Tardiphaga sp. vice304: one gene and its partner. The protein of the gene in region 2 interacts with the protein of the main gene of each other region in a pairwise test. Links are inferred from orthologs where the notes say so. Each region holds a gene or a part of one and is shown on either strand. Other genes may lie near its edges.

Region 1 (8,484 bases), 1.4 Mb from region 2 along the record:
CAGCGCGCGCTGGGGCGACGAAGCTGGCTGCTGCTGGCGCTCGGCGTGGTCGGCGCCTCGATGTTCATCGGCGATTCCATGATTACGCCGGCGATCTCGGTACTGTCGGCAGTCGAGGGCCTCAAGCTGAAGGCGCCGGCGCTCGAGCCCTACGTCGTGCCGATCACCATCGCGATCCTGGTCGTCCTGTTCTCGGTGCAGCGCGTGGGAACCGCGAAGGTTGCCAAGGCCTTCGGGCCGGTGATGATCCTCTGGTTCGTGGCGTTGGCGGTGATGGGCGCTTTGCACATTTCCGATGATCCGACCGTGCTGTATGCGATCAATCCGTATTACGCCGTGCAGTTCATGATGAGCCACGGCACCATCGGGTTGGTGACGCTGGGTGCGGTGTTCCTCGCGGTCACCGGCGGCGAGGCGCTGTACGCGGATCTTGGCCATTTTGGCCGCCGGCCGATCCAGTATGGCTGGTTCTTCTTCGTGCTGCCGGCGCTGCTGATCAATTATTTCGGGCAAGGCGCTCTGGTGCTGTCGAATCCGGCCGCGATCGAGAATCCGTTCTATCGGATGGCGCCGGAATCGATGCTGCTGCCGCTGATCGTGCTGGCCACGGCCGCCACCGTCATCGCCAGCCAGGCCGTCATCACCGGCGCCTATTCGCTGGTGCGCCAGGCGGTGCAACTCGGGCTGCTGCCGCGCTTCGAGGTGCGCTTCACGTCCGAGACCCATGCCGGGCAGATCTATCTGCCGCGCGTCAACCGCCTGCTGCTGATGGGCGTCATCCTCTTGGTGCTGCTGTTCAAGTCGTCGAGCGGTCTGGCCTCCGCCTACGGCATCGCCGTGTCCACCACGATGGTCGCCGACGGGATCATGGGCTTCGTGGTGATCTGGAAGCTGTGGAACTGGAAGGCCGCCACCGCGGCGGCCGTGATCGCCCCGCTGGTATTCGTCGACCTCGCCTTCCTGAGCGCCAATTTGCTCAAACTACTGGAAGGCGCCTGGGTGCCGCTGCTGTTCGGCGTATTGATGGCGATGGTGATCTGGACCTGGCGCCGCGGCGCCGCCATCCTTGTCGCCAAGACGCGGCGCATCGAGGTGCCGCTGCGCGACCTGATCAAGAGCCTGGAGAAACGCCCGCCGCACATCGTCAAGGGCACCGCGGTATTCCTGACCTCCGATCCGGAATTCGTGCCGACCGCGATGCTGCATAACCTCAAGCACAACAAGGTGCTGCACGAGCACAACGTGATCCTGACCATCGAGACGGCGCAGACGCCGCGGGTCGATCCGTCCGAGCGGGTCAAGATGGAGAATGTCAGCGATAAGTTCTCCACCGTGCGGCTGCGCTTCGGCTTCATGGAATCGCCGAACGTTCCCAAGGCGCTGGTAATCGCGCGAAAACTCGGCTGGCAGTTCGACATCATGGCGACGTCGTTCTTCGTGTCCCGGCGCTCGCTGAAGCCGTCGGCGCAATCCGGCATGCCGCTCTGGCAGGACCACCTGTTCATCGCGCTGAGCCGCTCGGCCAACGACGCCACCGATTATTTCCAGATCCCGACCGGCCGGGTGGTCGAGGTCGGCACCCAGGTGACGATCTAGCGTTCGACATTTCGCGTGGCCGAGACCCGAAAATACGCTATACGCCGTGCTACGCGCAGGCCTCTAAGCGGCCTCGCTTAGCGTTGCCGCAGCCCTGATCGAGGCCACCATGACCAGCGAGAATGCAGTCCCCGCCGCGGAAACGCCGGTGGCAGCCGAACATGGCGGCGCGCATTCCACCGAAGGCTTCAAGTCCCTGATGCTGGGCAGCATCGGCGTCGTCTATGGCGACATCGGAACCAGCCCGCTGTACGCGCTCCGCGAGGCGCTGGTCGCCGCCGGCGGTCACACGGCTGGTGGCATCAGCAACGAGGCCGTGCTCGGCGTGCTGTCGCTGATCCTGTGGGCGCTGGTGATCGTGGTGACGCTGAAATACGTGCTGATCCTGCTGCGCGCCGACAATCATGGCGAAGGCGGCACGCTGGCGCTGATGGCGCTGGCGCAGCGCGCCGTGGGGAAGGGCGGCGGGGCCTCGGTCATCGTGCTGCTCGGCATCATCAGCGGCGCACTTTTCTATGGCGACGCCGTGATCACGCCGGCACTGTCGGTGCTGTCGGCGATCGAAGGCATCAAGCTCGTGACGTCGGCCTTCGATGCCTATGTCGTGCCGATCACCATCGTCATTTTGATCGCGCTGTTTGCCGTCCAGTCGCGCGGCACGGCGCGGGTGGCGGCGTTCTTCGGTCCGATCATGTGCGTCTGGTTCACGGTGATCGCCGTCGCGGCGATCCCGCCGATCGTGAAACACCCGGAGGTGCTGTACGCGCTCAATCCCGTGCATGCGGTCAACTTCATGCTGCATCACGGCATCATCGGCTTCGTCACGCTGGGCGCGGTGTTCCTCGCGGTCACCGGTGCGGAGGCGCTGTATGCCGACCTCGGCCATTTCGGCAAGCGGCCGATCCAAACCGCGTGGCTGTACATCGTGCTGCCGTCGCTGGCGATCAACTATCTCGGCCAGGGCGCGCTGGTGATCGGCGATCCCACCGCGCTGGAGAACCCGTTCTTTCTGATGTATCCCGACTGGGCGCTGATCCCGATGGTCGCGCTGGCGACGGCGGCTACCGTGATCGCCAGCCAGGCGGTCATTACCGGCGCCTATTCGCTGACCCGGCAGGCGATCCAGCTCGGCCTGCTGCCGCGCTTCGAGATCCGGCACACCTCGGAATCGCATTCCGGCCAGATCTATATTCCGCGCATCAACATGCTGCTGCTGGTCGCCGTGGTGCTGCTGGTGCTGCTGTTCAAATCGTCGAGCGCGCTGGCCTCGGCCTATGGCATCTCGGTGACCGGCACGATGGTCGTCACCGCGATGATGGGGTTCGTCGTGATCTGGCGGGTGTGGAAGTGGAAGCCCTGGGCCGCCGCCCTGCTGATCGTGCCGTTCCTGCTGCTCGATCTCACCTTCTTTGCTGCCAATTTGCTGAAAGTGTTCGACGGCGGCTGGGTGCCGCTGCTGCTCGGCGGCATCGTCATCCTGCTGATGTATACGTGGCGGCGAGGCAGCCGGCTGCTGTTCGAGAAGTCACGCAAGCTGGAATTCCCGCTGAAGGACCTGGTTGCGATGATGGAGAAGCGGCCGCCGCAGCGCGTGCCGGGCACCGCGGTGTTCCTGACCAGCGATCCGGAATCCGCGCCGACCGCGTTGATGCACAGTCTGAAGCACTACAAGGTGTTGCACGAGAAGAACGTCATTCTCACCATCGAGACCGCGTCCACGCCGCGCATCGATCCCGCCGACCGGGTCCGGCTGGAAGAGATCAGCGCCACCTTCAGCAAGGTGACGCTGCGGTTCGGCTTCATGGAATCCCCGAACGTGCCGAAGGCGCTGGCTATCGCGCGAAAACTCGGCTGGCAGTTCGACATCATGTCGACGTCGTTCTTCCTGTCGCGCCGTGCGCTGAAGCCGGCAACCCATTCCGGCATGCCGCGCTGGCAGGACCTTTTGTTCATCTCGCTCAGCCGCACCGCCAACGATGCCACCGATTACTTCCAGATCCCGACGGGCAGGGTGGTCGAAGTCGGCACCCAGGTGACGATTTAACGAACCCCGGACGCTTGATTTTCGTCCCGCAAGAGGCGACGTTGGCGCCGAACGGACGGGTAGTCCGACTGCAAAATACGCTCCGGAATGTCGGGGCGTCAGGAGGTTTTGGTGGCCGAACATCATCGCGTGACGAATCTGGCGCCCGAAGACGTCGCTGAGGGTATCAAGGACGGCCGCTATCTGCTGGTCGATGTCCGCGAGCCCAACGAAGTCGAGGCCGAGGCCTATCCGGACGCCGTCGTGGTGCCGCTGTCGGGCTTCGACAGTGCCGATCTGCCCGATCCCCAGGGCAAGCAGATCGTGTTCGCCTGCCGCTCCGGCAAGCGCTCGGTGACCGCCTCGCTCGCCGCGCAGGTCAATGGCTTGCCCTACGACAAGCACCTCGCCGGCGGCATGCTCGGCTGGAAAGCGGCCGGCCTGCCGACCAAGGCCTGATCCCTGCGATGAACCCGATCTTTGCGAACCTGCCGGTCACGGTGTTCGAGGCGATGTCGCAGCTCGCGCGCGACAACGATGCCATCAATCTCGGTCAGGGCTTTCCGGATGATCCGGGCCCGCTGGACATCCGCCAGGCGGCGGCCGATGCCGTGCTCAACGGCTACAACCAGTACCCTTCGATGATGGGCCTGCCGGAGCTGCGGCAGGCGATCGCCACGCATTACGGGCATTGGCACGGCCTCGACCTCGATCCGATGGCCGAGGTGATGGTGACCTCCGGCGGTACCGAAGCTTTGACCACGGCGATCCTCGCGACGGTCGAGCCGGGCGACGAAGTGGTGTGTTTCCAGCCGGTCTATGATTCCTATCTGCCGGTGATCCGCCAGGCCGGCGGCATCCCCCGGCTGGTCAGCCTGAAGCCGCCGCACTGGCGCCTGACCGAGGAAGATCTGCGCGCGGTCTTCAATCACAAGACCAAGGCGGTGCTGTTCAACAACCCGCTCAACCCCGCGGCCGTCGTCTATCCGCGCGAGGATCTCGAACTGCTGGCGAAATTCTGCCAGGAGTTCGACACCATCGCAATCTGCGACGAGGTCTGGGAGCACGTCGTGTTCGAGGGCTTCCAGCACATTCCGCTGATGTCGATTCCCGGCATGCGCGACCGCACCATCAAGATCGGCTCGGCCGGCAAGATATTTTCGCTGACCGGCTGGAAGATCGGTTTCGTCTGCGCCGCCCCGCCTTTGCTGCGCGTCTGCGCCAAGGTGCACCAGTTTCTGACCTTCACTACCGCTCCGAACCTGCAGACGGCTGTTGCCTATGGGCTCGGCAAGCCCGATGCGTTCTTCAAGGAGATGCAAACCGGGCTGGCGCGCAGCCGCGACCGGCTCGCCGCCGGTCTGCAGCAGATCGGCTTTCCGGTGATCCAGTCGCAGGGCACGTATTTTCTCACCGTCGATCTCTCGCCGCTCGGGCTCAACGAGACCGACGAGGCGTTCTGCAAGCGCATCGTGCATGACTACAAGGTCGCAGCGATTCCGGTCTCGGCGTTCTATGAGGAAGACAAGGTGAGCTCGGTGGTGCGGTTCTGCTTCGCCAAGAAGGACTCGACGCTCGACACCGCGCTGGAGCGCCTGCACGACGCGGTGCATCGCCGTTAGGAGAGACCATGCTCGTCCGCATCATCGCCGCCTGTGCCGTTTCGGTCGCGCTGTCGGTGCCCGCACAGGCGCAGGAGCGGGTGGTCAATTTCTACAACTGGTCGAACTACATGGCGCCGGGAGTCCTCGAGGACTTCACCAGGGAGACCGGCATCAAGGTGGTCTACGACACCTTCGATGCCAACGAGACGCTGGAGACGCGGCTCCTGGCCGGCAAGTCGGGCTATGACGTCGTGGTGCCGACCGCCTATTTCCTGCAGCGTCAGATCGCAGCCAAGATCTTTCAGAAGCTCGACAGATCGAAACTGCCGAACCTCGCCAACGCTTGGGACGCCGTCACCGGCCGGCTGAACACCTATGATCCCGGCAACCAGTTCGCCGCCAATTACATGTGGGGTACCACCGGCATCGGCTATAACGTCAAGGCGGCCCGGCGAATTCTCGGCGCCGATGCCAAGGTCGACAGCTGGGACATCGTGTTCAAACCGGAGAACCTGGCGAAGTTCAAGGAGTGCGGCGTTCACATGCTGGACTCGGCCGACGACATTCTGCCGGCGGCGCTGAACTGGCTCGGCATCGACCCCAACTCAACGAAACAGCCCGATCTCGACAAGGCTGCCGAAACCGTCGGCCGTGTCCGCTCGTCGGTACGAAAATTTCACTCCTCCGAATATCTCAGCGCGCTGGCGACCGGCGAGATCTGCCTCGTGGTTGGCTGGTCCGGCGATATCATCCAGGCCCGCGCGCGGGCGGATGAAACGAAAAACGGCGTCGAGATCGGCTATGCCGTGCCGAAAGAGGGGGCGCAGATGTTCTTCGACAATCTGGCGATCCCGGCAGACGCGCCGCATGTCGCTGAAGCCCATGCGCTGATCAACTATCTGTACCGGCCGGACGTGGCGGCGAAGAATTCCAACTATCTCGGTTATGCCAACGGCAATCTGGCGAGCCAGAAGCAGGTCGATCCGAAGATCTTGAACGACAAGACGATCTATCCGGACGACGCGATGCTGCAGAAGCTGTTCATCATCACGGCGCGCGATCCCGCCACCCAGCGGGTGATCAACCGGTTATGGACGCGGGTGAAGACGGGGCGGTAGCGCATCGGGCGCCTATCTTCACCTCTCCCCAACGGGGAGAGGTGAAGAAAGCTACCGCCATCTCCGATGCAGCCACAGCCACTGGTCGGGATATTCGCGGATCCAGCCTTCCAGAACGCTGGTCACCGCCTGCATGGTGCCCTGCACATCGACCTTGCCGTCGGCTGTACGCACCGGCTTGACCTCTTCGGACAATTCGGCGCGAAAACGGTGGTTGGGCAGGCGGATGATACGGACGCCGTGGATCGGGCAGTCGACCTGGCGCAAGAGGCGCGCCAGCATCGGATTGGCGTTGGTCTTGCGGCCGAAGAAATCGACCTGGACGCCGTTCCGGAACCACTGGTCGATCAGCATCGCGACGTGCTGGCCGTCGGAAAGCGCATGCGCCAGCTTGACCGGGGCGTCGTGGCTGGCTGCAACCATCGTGCCCATATTCACGGCGCGGATGCGCTCTATGGTGCGGTTGACGGCCTCGATGTTCGGGCGGCGATACAGCACCGTCGCCTCCAACCCGTGGGCGACCGCGGCAAGCGCCGGCAATTCCCAATTGCCGAGATGGGCTGCGAAGATCAGCGCGGGCTTGCCGTCGAGGCGGAGCTGCGCGAACAGCTCGTGGGTGCGCTCCGGGATTTCGATGCGGCTCAGTTCGGGATGCGCGGGATCGTGCTCCCAGACGTGATCGAGATGCGCGAATTCGGCCGCGAAGCGGCCCATGTTGCCCCACACGCCGGCGAGAATCGTCTCGATTTCTTCGGGCGATTTTTCCGGAAAGGCCGCGGTGAGGTTGGCGCGGCCGATCTTGTCCTCGCGGAATAGCGGACCGATCTTCTGCGTGATTTTCGCGAACAGCTCGGCGGTCTTGATCGGGTCGAAATAGCGCGTGGTGCGGAGCAGGGCGATCGTCAGCGCGCCGACGACCGCTTCGCCCGCCGGCTTTATGGCGTTCCGAATGATTGCACGGGCGCGGAGGAACAGCCGCAGCATCAGAAGTGGACGATGATCTTGCCGAACACCTGGCGGCTTTCCATCCGCTTCAGCGCGGGCTCGACGTCCTCCATCGATACTTCGGTGTCGATCACCGGCAACATGCCGTCAGACATCTTTTCCAGGCTCTCCGCGATGTTCTTCATCGTCGCGCCGAACGAGCCGAAGATGCGGTACTGCTGCTGGAACAGTTGCATCAGGTTGATGGTCGTGGTCGGACCCGAGGTCGAGCCGCAGGTGACGAGACGTCCGCCGCGCTTCATCACCAGCAGCGAGCCGTTGAAGGTGTCGGCACCGACGTGTTCGAACACGACGTCGACGCCCTTCTTCTTGGTGATTTTTCGCGTTTCGCCCTCGAAGCGATCCTTGCGGTAGTTGATCACATAGTCGGCGCCGAGCGCCTTGACGCCCTCGATCTTGGAGTCGTCGCCGACCGTGGTGATGACGGTGCAGCCGATCTTCTTGGCCATCATGATCGCAACCGTGCCGATGCCGGAGCCGCCGGCATGCACCAGAATGGTCTCGCCCGGCTGCAGCTTGGCATTGTCGAACAGCATGTGTTGCACGGTCGAGAATGCGATCGGCGCGCAGGCCGCATCGCGCAGGCTGACATTGTCGGGTACCGGGATCACCAGCCGCGCCGGCATGTTCATCAGCTCACGCGAAAAGCCGTCGAGATGAAAGCCGTAGAGACCGCCGACGTTCTCGCAGAAATTGTCGCGACCCTCGACGCATGGCTTGCAGACGCCGCAGGTCTTGGCGCCGTACATCACGACCTTCTGGCCGGGCTTGAAGTTGGTCACGCCTTCGCCGACCGCGACGATCTCGCCGGAGGCTTCGGCGCCGACCGCGAGCGGCAGCTTGCGCTTGGCGAAGGCCATGCCGCGAAAGCCCCAGACGTCGATGTGATTCAGCGCTACCGCCTTGACGCGGATCTGCACTTCGCCGGCCTCGGGCGGCGGCGGGGCAGGCTGATCGACGACGACGAGTTCACGATCGGCAACGAGATTGAGCGCACGCATGACCTGCGTCTCCGACAATAAGGAATTTCAGATGGTTGCGTATCGCCGGTTCACGCTAGGGCGTCAACCGGAGGCAGTCGCGCGAAGCCTAAATCGGCTCGCGCGTCACGATCAAAGAGGCGTTCTGGCCGCCGAAG
Region 2 (8,447 bases):
GGCTGGATCGAGATCAAGGACAACAACCCGGTCGACGTCACCGAGCTCGACGTCATCAAGAACCCTGCCGGCATCAAGATCGTGCCGCTGGAAAACGCCCAGGCGCCGCGCGCGCTGGACGACGCCGACTTCGCCGCCGTGCAGGGCAATTTCGCGATCTACTCCGGGCTGAAGCTGACGGAGGCTTTTGCGCTGGAGAAGATGACGATGCCGTACAGCAACGTCGTCGCCGTGAAACGCGGCAATGTCGACGCGCCGTGGGCGAAGGGTATCGTCGAGGCCTACAAGTCCGACACGTTCAAGAACGCGATCCGCAGCGACAAGTTCTACGCCGGCTTCGTGCTGCCGGATTATTTCAACTAGGACGCTCTGTTCGACGTTGAAGGCGCTGCATACTCTGCCTCTTCCTTCTCCGCTTGTGGGAGAAGGTGGCACGGCCGAAGGCCGTGACGGATGAGGGGTTACTGGGCGACGGCATTTGTGGCGTCCCCTCACCCGTCTCGACCGCTTCGCGGTCGATCCACCCTCTCCCACAAGGGGAGAGGGAAGGAAGATAGCTCAGCTCCGCTCGACGCTGAGGCCGAACAGCGGTCGCAATTGCGTGCCCAGGATATTCCCGAGGAACGCTGCGACCAGCCAGAACCAGCCGTGCAGGCTGCCGGAGGCAATACCGGAGAAATACGCGCCGATGTTGCAGCCATAGGCGAGCCGCGCGCCGTAGCCGAGCAGCAGCCCGCCGAGGATCGCAGCCAGCAGCGAACGCGGTGCAATCTTCCATTGCGGACTGAACTTGCCGGCCAGGGCAGCGGCGAGCAACGCGCCGACCACGATGCCGAAATCCATCACCGAGGTGATGTCGGCGAACACGCTGTCCTTCAGCGACGCGGCACGCGCGCCCTGCCAGTACGGCCACGACGCGACATCGACGCCGGAGAACGCGGCGATCTTGGAGCCCCACAGCGCGAAAGCCGAAGTTATGCCCCACGGCCGGCCGGCGAGGTACAGCGTGGCGAAATTGCCGATCGCAAGTGCTATAGCGCCGGCCACCAGCGGCCACGGCCCCTCCAGGAAGCGGCGCCAGCCATGCACCTTCGACGGCGCGCCGCCGCGCAATTCGCCGTGGCGGCGCTTTTCCAGGAATACGGTGAGCGCGTAGATGCCGGCCATCGCGAGCAGGCTGAGCGCCAGCGCCGGCACCATGCCGAGCTTCTCGATCAGCGGCTGCGGCCCGATGTTCGGCTGCGCGGTCCACCATGGCAGGTGCCTGGCGCCGATCGTCGAGCCGGCGATGAACATCGCCAGCGTGACGAACATCCGGGTGTTGCCGCCGCCGGCGGTATACAGCGTGCCGGAGGCGCAGCCGCCGCCGAGCTGCATGCCGAGGCCAAACAGGAACGCGCCGGTCAGCATGCCGACGCCGACCGCGCCATATTCGCCGCGCACCGGCTGGCCGAACAGCGTGCCGTGGTCGAGCGCGGGGAAGAACAGCAGCACGGCGATCGCCAGCATGATCATCTGCGCGCGCAGCCCGGTGCCGCGGCGGTCGGAGATGAAGACGCGCCAGGCCGAGGTGAAGCCGAACAGCGCGTGATACAACGTCAGACCGAGCGCGCCGCCGAGCAGGTACAGCGCGCCCTGCCGCCACGCGAACACATAAGCCAGCGCCACCGCGCCGCCGGCCAGCAGCGCCAGCGCGATGGCGGTGACCTTTCCGTTGATGCCGAGGCCAACGGGCCGGCCGGACAACAGCGGGGCATCGACGGACATGTCGGTCATGGGGCAGGCCTTGCAGTGATTAGTATGATCGATAGATATACGATTGCGGCCTGCGATCAAGCGCGGAGAGGCTGGTCGTTCCACCTCCGCCCCCTAGCGAAGCTTCGCTCACGCGGGGCCGAGGCAAGAAGGAACCGCAGGCCTCTCCCCGTCATTGCGAGGAGCCCTTGCGACGAAGCAATCCAGTTTTTTCCGCGCGTGCGGCTTTCTGGATTGCCGCGTCGCTTTGCTAAGGGGAAAGCCAGAGGCATTCCTTGAGCTCGCAATGACGGCGGCGGGTACCGTAATTCAATCCCGCCGCCACAGCCTGACGGCAAACGCGCCGACCATGCCGGCCAGCACGAACCACGTCGCGGCATAGACCAGATGGTTGTTGGGCAGGCGGATCACGGTCAGCCCGCCGACCGGCACCGGCTGCGACGGATCCTCCGCGGCATCGATGAAATACGGCGCAACCTCACCGAGCCCCCGCGCTTGCGCGATCGCGGCTGTGTCGCGCGAGAACCAGCGGTCGGCTGCGGGGTCGTTGGCGCGCAGGAAGCCGCCTTTCGGCTCGGTGATGCGCAGCAGGCCGGTGATTTCGGCGCGCGGCGGCAGCGCCGGCAGCGCCGCCTTGTTGTCGGTGGGCACGAAACCGCGGTTGATCAGGACAATGAAGCCGGCGTCGGTGCGCAGCGGCGTCAGCAGCCAGTTTCCAGCCCCCTGCGCGGTGACGGCCTGCACCCGCGTATCCCTGTCGCGCAGCCACTCGCCCGAAGCGCGGACATGGCGGTAGGCGTCGGTGGCGGCGGAGATCGAGGGCCAGGCGGCGGGAGCGGGCGCATCGACCAGGGGCGCATCGACGCGCGCGTCGATCTGCGCGATCAGATCGAGCTTCCAGGCGCGGCGCTCGACCTGCCAGATGCCGAGCCCCAGCAGCAAGGCGGCGGCCAGCACCACGGTGCCGAACAGCAGATGGAATCGCAGCGGGCGTGGCGAAGGAGAGACGCCGTCGCCCGCGCGGCTCACGGCATGTTCTTCATGGCTTCCGGCGACATCGTCGGCATCATGTTGGTGTTGAGGTGGTACATGACCCACAACGAACCGGACAGCGCGATGACGATCACGATCACCGTGAAGATCATCGCCATCACGGTCCAGCCGCCCTCGGACTTCGAGTTCATGTGCAGGAAGTACACCATGTGCACGACAATCTGCACCAGCGCGAAGGCCATTACGATGAAAGCCGTGACCTGCTTGTTCTCGATCGTGCCGGACATCACCAGCCAGAACGGAATCGCCGTCAGGATCACCGACAGCACGAAGCCGACGATATAGTCGCGGCGCGAGCCATGCGCGGCGCCGTCGTCGTGATGCGTATCGCCGTGGGCTGCCGCGTTAGGCGTGTCGTGAGCGGTCATCGCAGCATTCCCAGCAAATAGACGAAGGTGAAGACGCCGATCCAGATCACGTCGAGGAAATGCCAGAACAGGCTGAGGCACATCAGGCGACGCTTGTTGGCCGGGATCAGGCCATGCTTGCCGACCTGCGCCATCAGCGTGCCCAGCCAGATCAGGCCGAAGGTGACGTGCAGGCCGTGGGTACCGACCAGCGTGAAGAACGCCGACAGGAAAGCGCTGCGCTGCGGCGTGGCGCCCTCGTGGATCAGGCTGTGGAACTCATGCAGTTCGATGCCGAGGAAGGCGAGGCCGAACAGGCCGGTCAATCCCAGCCAGATCAGCGACGACCGCTTGTCGTTCTCCTGCACCGACAGCATCGCAAAGCCGTAGGTGATCGACGAGAACAGCAGCATCGCGGTATTGAGCGCCACCAGTGGCAGTTCGAACAGGTCCTTCGGCGAAGGACCTGCGGCATAGTTGGCGCCGACCACGCCGTAGATCGCAAACAGCATCGCGAACAGCAGGCAATCGCTCATCAGATAGAGCCAGAACCCCAGCATCGTGCTGCCGCCCTCGGAGTGGTCCGCGTCGTCGCTCAGGTAGAACGACGGCACCGTGGTTTCGGCCTCGGGAAGAATGTTGGCTGTCGACATCGATCAGACTCCGGCCGTCAGCAGACGCGTGCGCGCATCTTCGGTCGCGATCACTTCCTCGACGGGGATGTGGTAATCGCGATGATAGTTGAAGGTGTGGTGGATGGCGACCGCCAGCAGAGCGACGAAGCTTAAGGCTGCCAGCCACCAGATGTACCAGATCAGGCCGACCGCCATCACCATGCTCAGCCCCGCCAGATAGACCCCGGTGGCGGTTCTCTTCGGCATGTGTATCGGCTTGAACCCGCTGGTCGGACGAACGTAGCCGCGCTTCTTCATGTCGGCGTAGCTGTCGCCGTCGTAGATCACCGGGGTGAACGCGAAGTTATAGTCCGGCGGCGGTGACGAGGTTGCCCATTCCAGCGTGCGGCCGTTCCAGGGATCGCCCGTGGTGTCGCGCAGCTTTTCGCGATTCCAGATCGAGACGGCGAACTGCATCAGCATGGCGCCGATACCGATCGCGATCATCACGGCGCCGATGGCGGCGACGATGAAGAAGATCTGGTACGACGGATCGTCGAAGTGGCGCAGGCGGCGCGTCACGCCCATCAGGCCGAGCACGTAGAGCGGCATGAAGGCGACGTAGAAGCCCGGCACCCAGAACCAGAACGAGATCTTGCCCCAGAACGGATCGAGCTTGAAGCCGAACGCCTTCGGGAACCAGTAGTTGACGCCGGCGAACAGGCCGAACAGCACGCCGCCGATGATCACGTTGTGGAAATGCGCGATCAGGAACAGCGAGTTGTGCAGCACGAAGTCGGCCGGCGGCACCGCGAGCAGAACGCCGGTCATGCCGCCGATCACGAAGGTGATCATGAACGCGATTGTCCACATCATCGGCAGTTCGAAGCGGATCCGGCCGCGATACATCGTGAACAGCCAGTTGAAGATCTTCGCGCCGGTCGGGATCGAGATCACCATCGTCGTGATGCCGAAGAACGAGTTGACGCTCGCCCCCGAGCCCATGGTGAAGAAGTGGTGCAGCCAGACCAGATACGACAGGATGGTGATGACGGCGGTGGCGTAGACCATCGAGGTATAGCCGAACAGGCGCTTGCCGGAGAAGGTCGAAACCACTTCCGAGAAGATGCCGAACGCCGGCAAAATCAGGATGTAAACCTCCGGATGGCCCCAGATCCAGATCAGGTTCACATACATCATCGGGTTGCCGCCGAGATCGTTGGTGAAGAAGTTGGTGCCGACGTAGCGATCCAGCGACAGCAGCGCGAGCACCGCGGTCAGCACCGGGAAGGACGCCACGATCAGGATGTTGGTGCACAGCGAGGTCCAGACGAAGATCGGCATCTTCATCATGCTCATGCTGGGTGCGCGCATCTTGACGATGGTGGCGATCAGGTTGACGCCGGACAATGTCGTGCCCACGCCCGCGACCTGCAGCGCCCATATGTAATAGTCGACGCCGACGTCCGGGCTGTAGCCGACCCCCGACAACGGCGGATAGGCCAGCCAGCCGGTGCGGGCAAATTCGCCGACGAACAGTGACATCATCACGATCAGCGCGCCGGCGACCGTCATCCAGAACGAGAAGTTGTTCAGGAACGGGAACGACACGTCGCGGGCGCCGATCTGCAGCGGCACGGCGAAGTTCATCAGGCCGGTGACGAACGGCATCGCCACGAAGAAGATCATGATCACGCCATGAGCGGTGAACACCTGGTCGTAATGGTGCGCGGGCAGGAAGCCGTCATTGGCGCCGAAGGCCATCGCCTGCTGGGCGCGCATCAAGAGAGCATCGGAAAAACCGCGCACCAGCATGACCAGCGCGAGAATGCAGTACATGATGCCGATCTTCTTGTGATCGACGGACGTGAACCACTCCCTCCAGAGGTAACCCCATAGCTTGAAGTAGGTCAGCGCGCCGAGCAGAACGATGCCGCCCACCATGACACCGATGAAAGTGACGAGCAGGATCGGATCATGCAGCGGGAAGGATTCCAGCGTGAGGCGGCCGAAGATCGGGCTGATCGCGAGAGCGGGGGTAGACATCATGAAAACCGTTTCGCAGGAGGTGTTAACTGGGCTCGCCGAGACGGGCGATGCTGAAGGGACGCAGACGCGGCAGGCCGGGTTTTGGCAGACCGACGCCGACCATGGCCGCAGGATCGCGCGGGTTGATCACCGGTGACGCCTGGGCATGGGTGGTGCCCATCGGCTCTTCGACGGTGCACAGCGTAGTCACGAAGGACGGTGCGGCGGCCAGCGGCGCATCGCGGCGGGCATATTTGTCCTTGGCCAGCGGCAGCGTGTTGTTGATGCTGGCCATGCCGCCGCCGCCCCGGACGTCGATCCGCATCATTTCGTCCTGGCACATCTTGCCGGGCTGGACGCACATGTTGAGCGCGGCATGGTAAAGGTCGGGGGGCACCGAGCTGAAATAGCGCGGCGGCTCGTTCTCGGAGGGCTCCTCCAGCTTCAGATAGCCGGCACGATCGAGCGCGGTGCCGTCCTTCTTGACCTTGGCGACCCACTTGTCGAAGTTTTCGACGCTCTGGCCGTAAAAGCGGAACTTCATGCCCGAGAAGCCGGCGCCGCTGTAATTGGCGGAGAAGCCGTCATAGTCGCCGGGCTTGTTGATGACGGCGTGCAGCTTGGTCTGCATCGCCGGCATCGCGTAGATCTGGCCTGCCAGCGCCGGCACGTAGAACGAGTTCATCACCGTACCCGAGGTGATCTGGAAATTGATCGGCCGGTTCACCGGGGCGGCGAGTTCGTTGACGGTGGCGATGCCGAGCTGCGGGTAGATGAACACCCACTTCCAGTCGAGCGCGACGACCTGCACCTGCAGCGGCTCCGTGCCGGGCTTCACAGGGTTGCCGGACGACACCCGGTCGAGTTGGCGATAGGGATCGAGCAGATGGGTGCCGGTCCAGGTGATGGCGCCGAGGCAGATGATGATCAGCAAGGGTGCTGCCCAGATCACCAGCTCGAGCTGGGTCGAGTGGTCCCAGTCCGGCTCGTAGCGCGCCTCGGTGTTCGCCGCGCGATACCGCCAGGCAAACAGCACAGTGAGCGCGATCACCGGAATGATGATAAGAAGCATCAGCCCGGTGGAAATCAGCAGCAGGTCGCGCTGTTGCGCGGCGATGTCGCCGGCCGGACGAAGCACGACCGCGTTGCAGCCGGACAACAATGCCACCAGCGGCAGGGCCGCTGCGACGCGAAGGATCGAGGTGCGGCTGAGCCGGCTGTATAGTGAAATGCGCATGGAATTTCGTTACACGCGGCTTCGCGGAGCGCACATTGGACATTTTGTCCAATCACTGTGGGCGCTCAAATCGCGTAGCGATCCTGCACAAGAATGCTCGCAGTCACCAATGCTCGCCGGCTTCATGAGAATTTTACGCAGGGAATGACCGACGTCATGAGCACTATGCCCACCGAAGTGACGACGATGGAACGCGATGCCAGGGGCATCAACGCGACGCACGGCGTGGTTGCGCCGGGCGAAATCGCCATTGGCGTGATCATCGGCCGAACCTCGGAGTTCTTCGACTTCTTCGTCTATGCGATCGCCTCGGTGCTGGTGTTTCCGAAACTGGTGTTTCCGAATACCGATCCCCTGATGGGGACGCTGTATTCCTTTGCCATCTTCGCGCTGGCCTTCATCGCCCGCCCGATCGGTTCGCTGATCTTCATCTGGGTCGACCGTGAGTACGGCCGCGGCATGAAGCTGACGATCGCCATATTCCTGCTCGGCGGCTCCACCGCCGCCGTCGCCTTCCTGCCCGGACACGCCCAGATCGGCGCCTGGTCGGGCATCATGCTGGCGCTGTTCCGGATCGGTCAGGGCGTGGCGTTGGGCGGCGCCTGGGACGGCCTGGCCTCGCTGCTGGCGCTGAACGCGCCGGAAGGCAAGCGCGGCTGGTATGCGATGATCCCGCAGCTCGGCGCGCCGATCGGCCTGATGATCGCCAGCGCGCTGTTCGCCTTCTTCCTCACCAGCCTGTCGGCGGCCGATTTCCTCGACTGGGGCTGGCGTTATCCGTTTTTCGTGGCCTTCGCGATCAACGTGGTCGCGCTGTTCGCCCGGCTGCGCATCGTATCGACCACGGAATACACCAACCTGTTCGAGAGCCGCGAATTGCAGCCCTCGCCGGTGATCGAGACCGTGCGCCACCAGGGCCGCAATGTGCTGATCGGCGCTTTTGCGCCGCTGGCGAGCTTTGCGCTGTTCCACATGGTCACGGTGTTCCCGCTGTCCTGGGTGTTCCTCTATACCAAGGAAGACCCGGTACGCTTCCTGATGATCGAGATCGTCGGCGCCGTATTCGGCATCCTGGCGATGTTTGCGTCCGGCTATATTGCCGACCGCATCGGCCGCCGTTCGCTGCTTGGCAGCTGCGCGGTGGCGATCGCCGTGTTCAGCGGTTTTGCCCCGCAATTGCTCGACGGCGGCACCGTCGGCGAAGTGGTCTTCATGGTCACCGGCTTCATCCTGCTCGGCTTCTCGTTCGGCCAGTCGTCCGGCGTGGTGTCGTCGAATTTCGGCACGACGTACCGCTACACCGGCTCGGCCCTGACGTCGGATCTTGCCTGGCTGGTCGGCGCCGGCTTCGCGCCGTTCGTCGCGCTGTATCTGGCCAACCATTTCGGGCTGCTGGCCGCCGGCGCCTATCTG

What was found.
Region 1: the proteins of cyoB (region 2) and FNL56_RS12955 interact in binary tests that used the Escherichia coli proteins (3 or more experiments, as listed by UniProt). The link is inferred for Tardiphaga sp. vice304 from one-to-one orthologs.

Annotation. Positions count from the first base shown.
Region 1 is NZ_CP041402.1:2,740,271-2,748,754, forward strand. The notes cover bases 3,192-6,163. They hold FNL56_RS12955 (aminotransferase), read left to right. Parts: upstream 3,192-4,086; coding sequence 4,087-5,241; downstream 5,242-6,163. Other genes in these bases: FNL56_RS12945 (potassium transporter Kup), read left to right, coding at 3,192-3,640; FNL56_RS12950 (rhodanese-like domain-containing protein), read left to right, coding at 3,752-4,078; FNL56_RS12960 (polyamine ABC transporter substrate-binding protein), read left to right, coding at 5,250-6,163. Also shown: FNL56_RS12940 (potassium transporter Kup), read left to right, coding at 1-1,596; more of FNL56_RS12945, read left to right, coding at 1,706-3,191; more of FNL56_RS12960, read left to right, coding at 6,164-6,341; FNL56_RS12965 (lipid A biosynthesis lauroyl acyltransferase), read right to left, coding at 6,393-7,325; FNL56_RS12970 (zinc-binding dehydrogenase), read right to left, coding at 7,325-8,347; FNL56_RS12975 (beta-ketoacyl-ACP synthase), read right to left, coding at 8,436-8,484. UniProt on the Escherichia coli protein: Shows aminotransferase activity with methionine and histidine as substrates, and to a lesser extent also with phenylalanine.
Region 2 is NZ_CP041402.1:1,342,576-1,351,022, forward strand. Bases 3,316-6,250 are described here. They hold cyoB (cytochrome o ubiquinol oxidase subunit I), read right to left. Parts: upstream 5,819-6,250; coding sequence 3,812-5,818; downstream 3,316-3,811. Other genes in these bases: cyoC (cytochrome o ubiquinol oxidase subunit III), read right to left, coding at 3,316-3,808; cyoA (ubiquinol oxidase subunit II), read right to left, coding at 5,841-6,250. Also shown: FNL56_RS06345 (MetQ/NlpA family ABC transporter substrate-binding protein), read left to right, coding at 1-363; FNL56_RS06350 (YeeE/YedE family protein), read right to left, coding at 559-1,776; FNL56_RS06355 (SURF1 family protein), read right to left, coding at 2,065-2,784; cyoD (cytochrome o ubiquinol oxidase subunit IV), read right to left, coding at 2,781-3,176; more of cyoC, read right to left, coding at 3,173-3,315; more of cyoA, read right to left, coding at 6,251-7,034; FNL56_RS06380 (MFS transporter), read left to right, coding at 7,200-8,447. UniProt on the Escherichia coli protein: Cytochrome bo(3) ubiquinol oxidase is the terminal enzyme in the aerobic respiratory chain of E.coli that predominates when cells are grown at high aeration.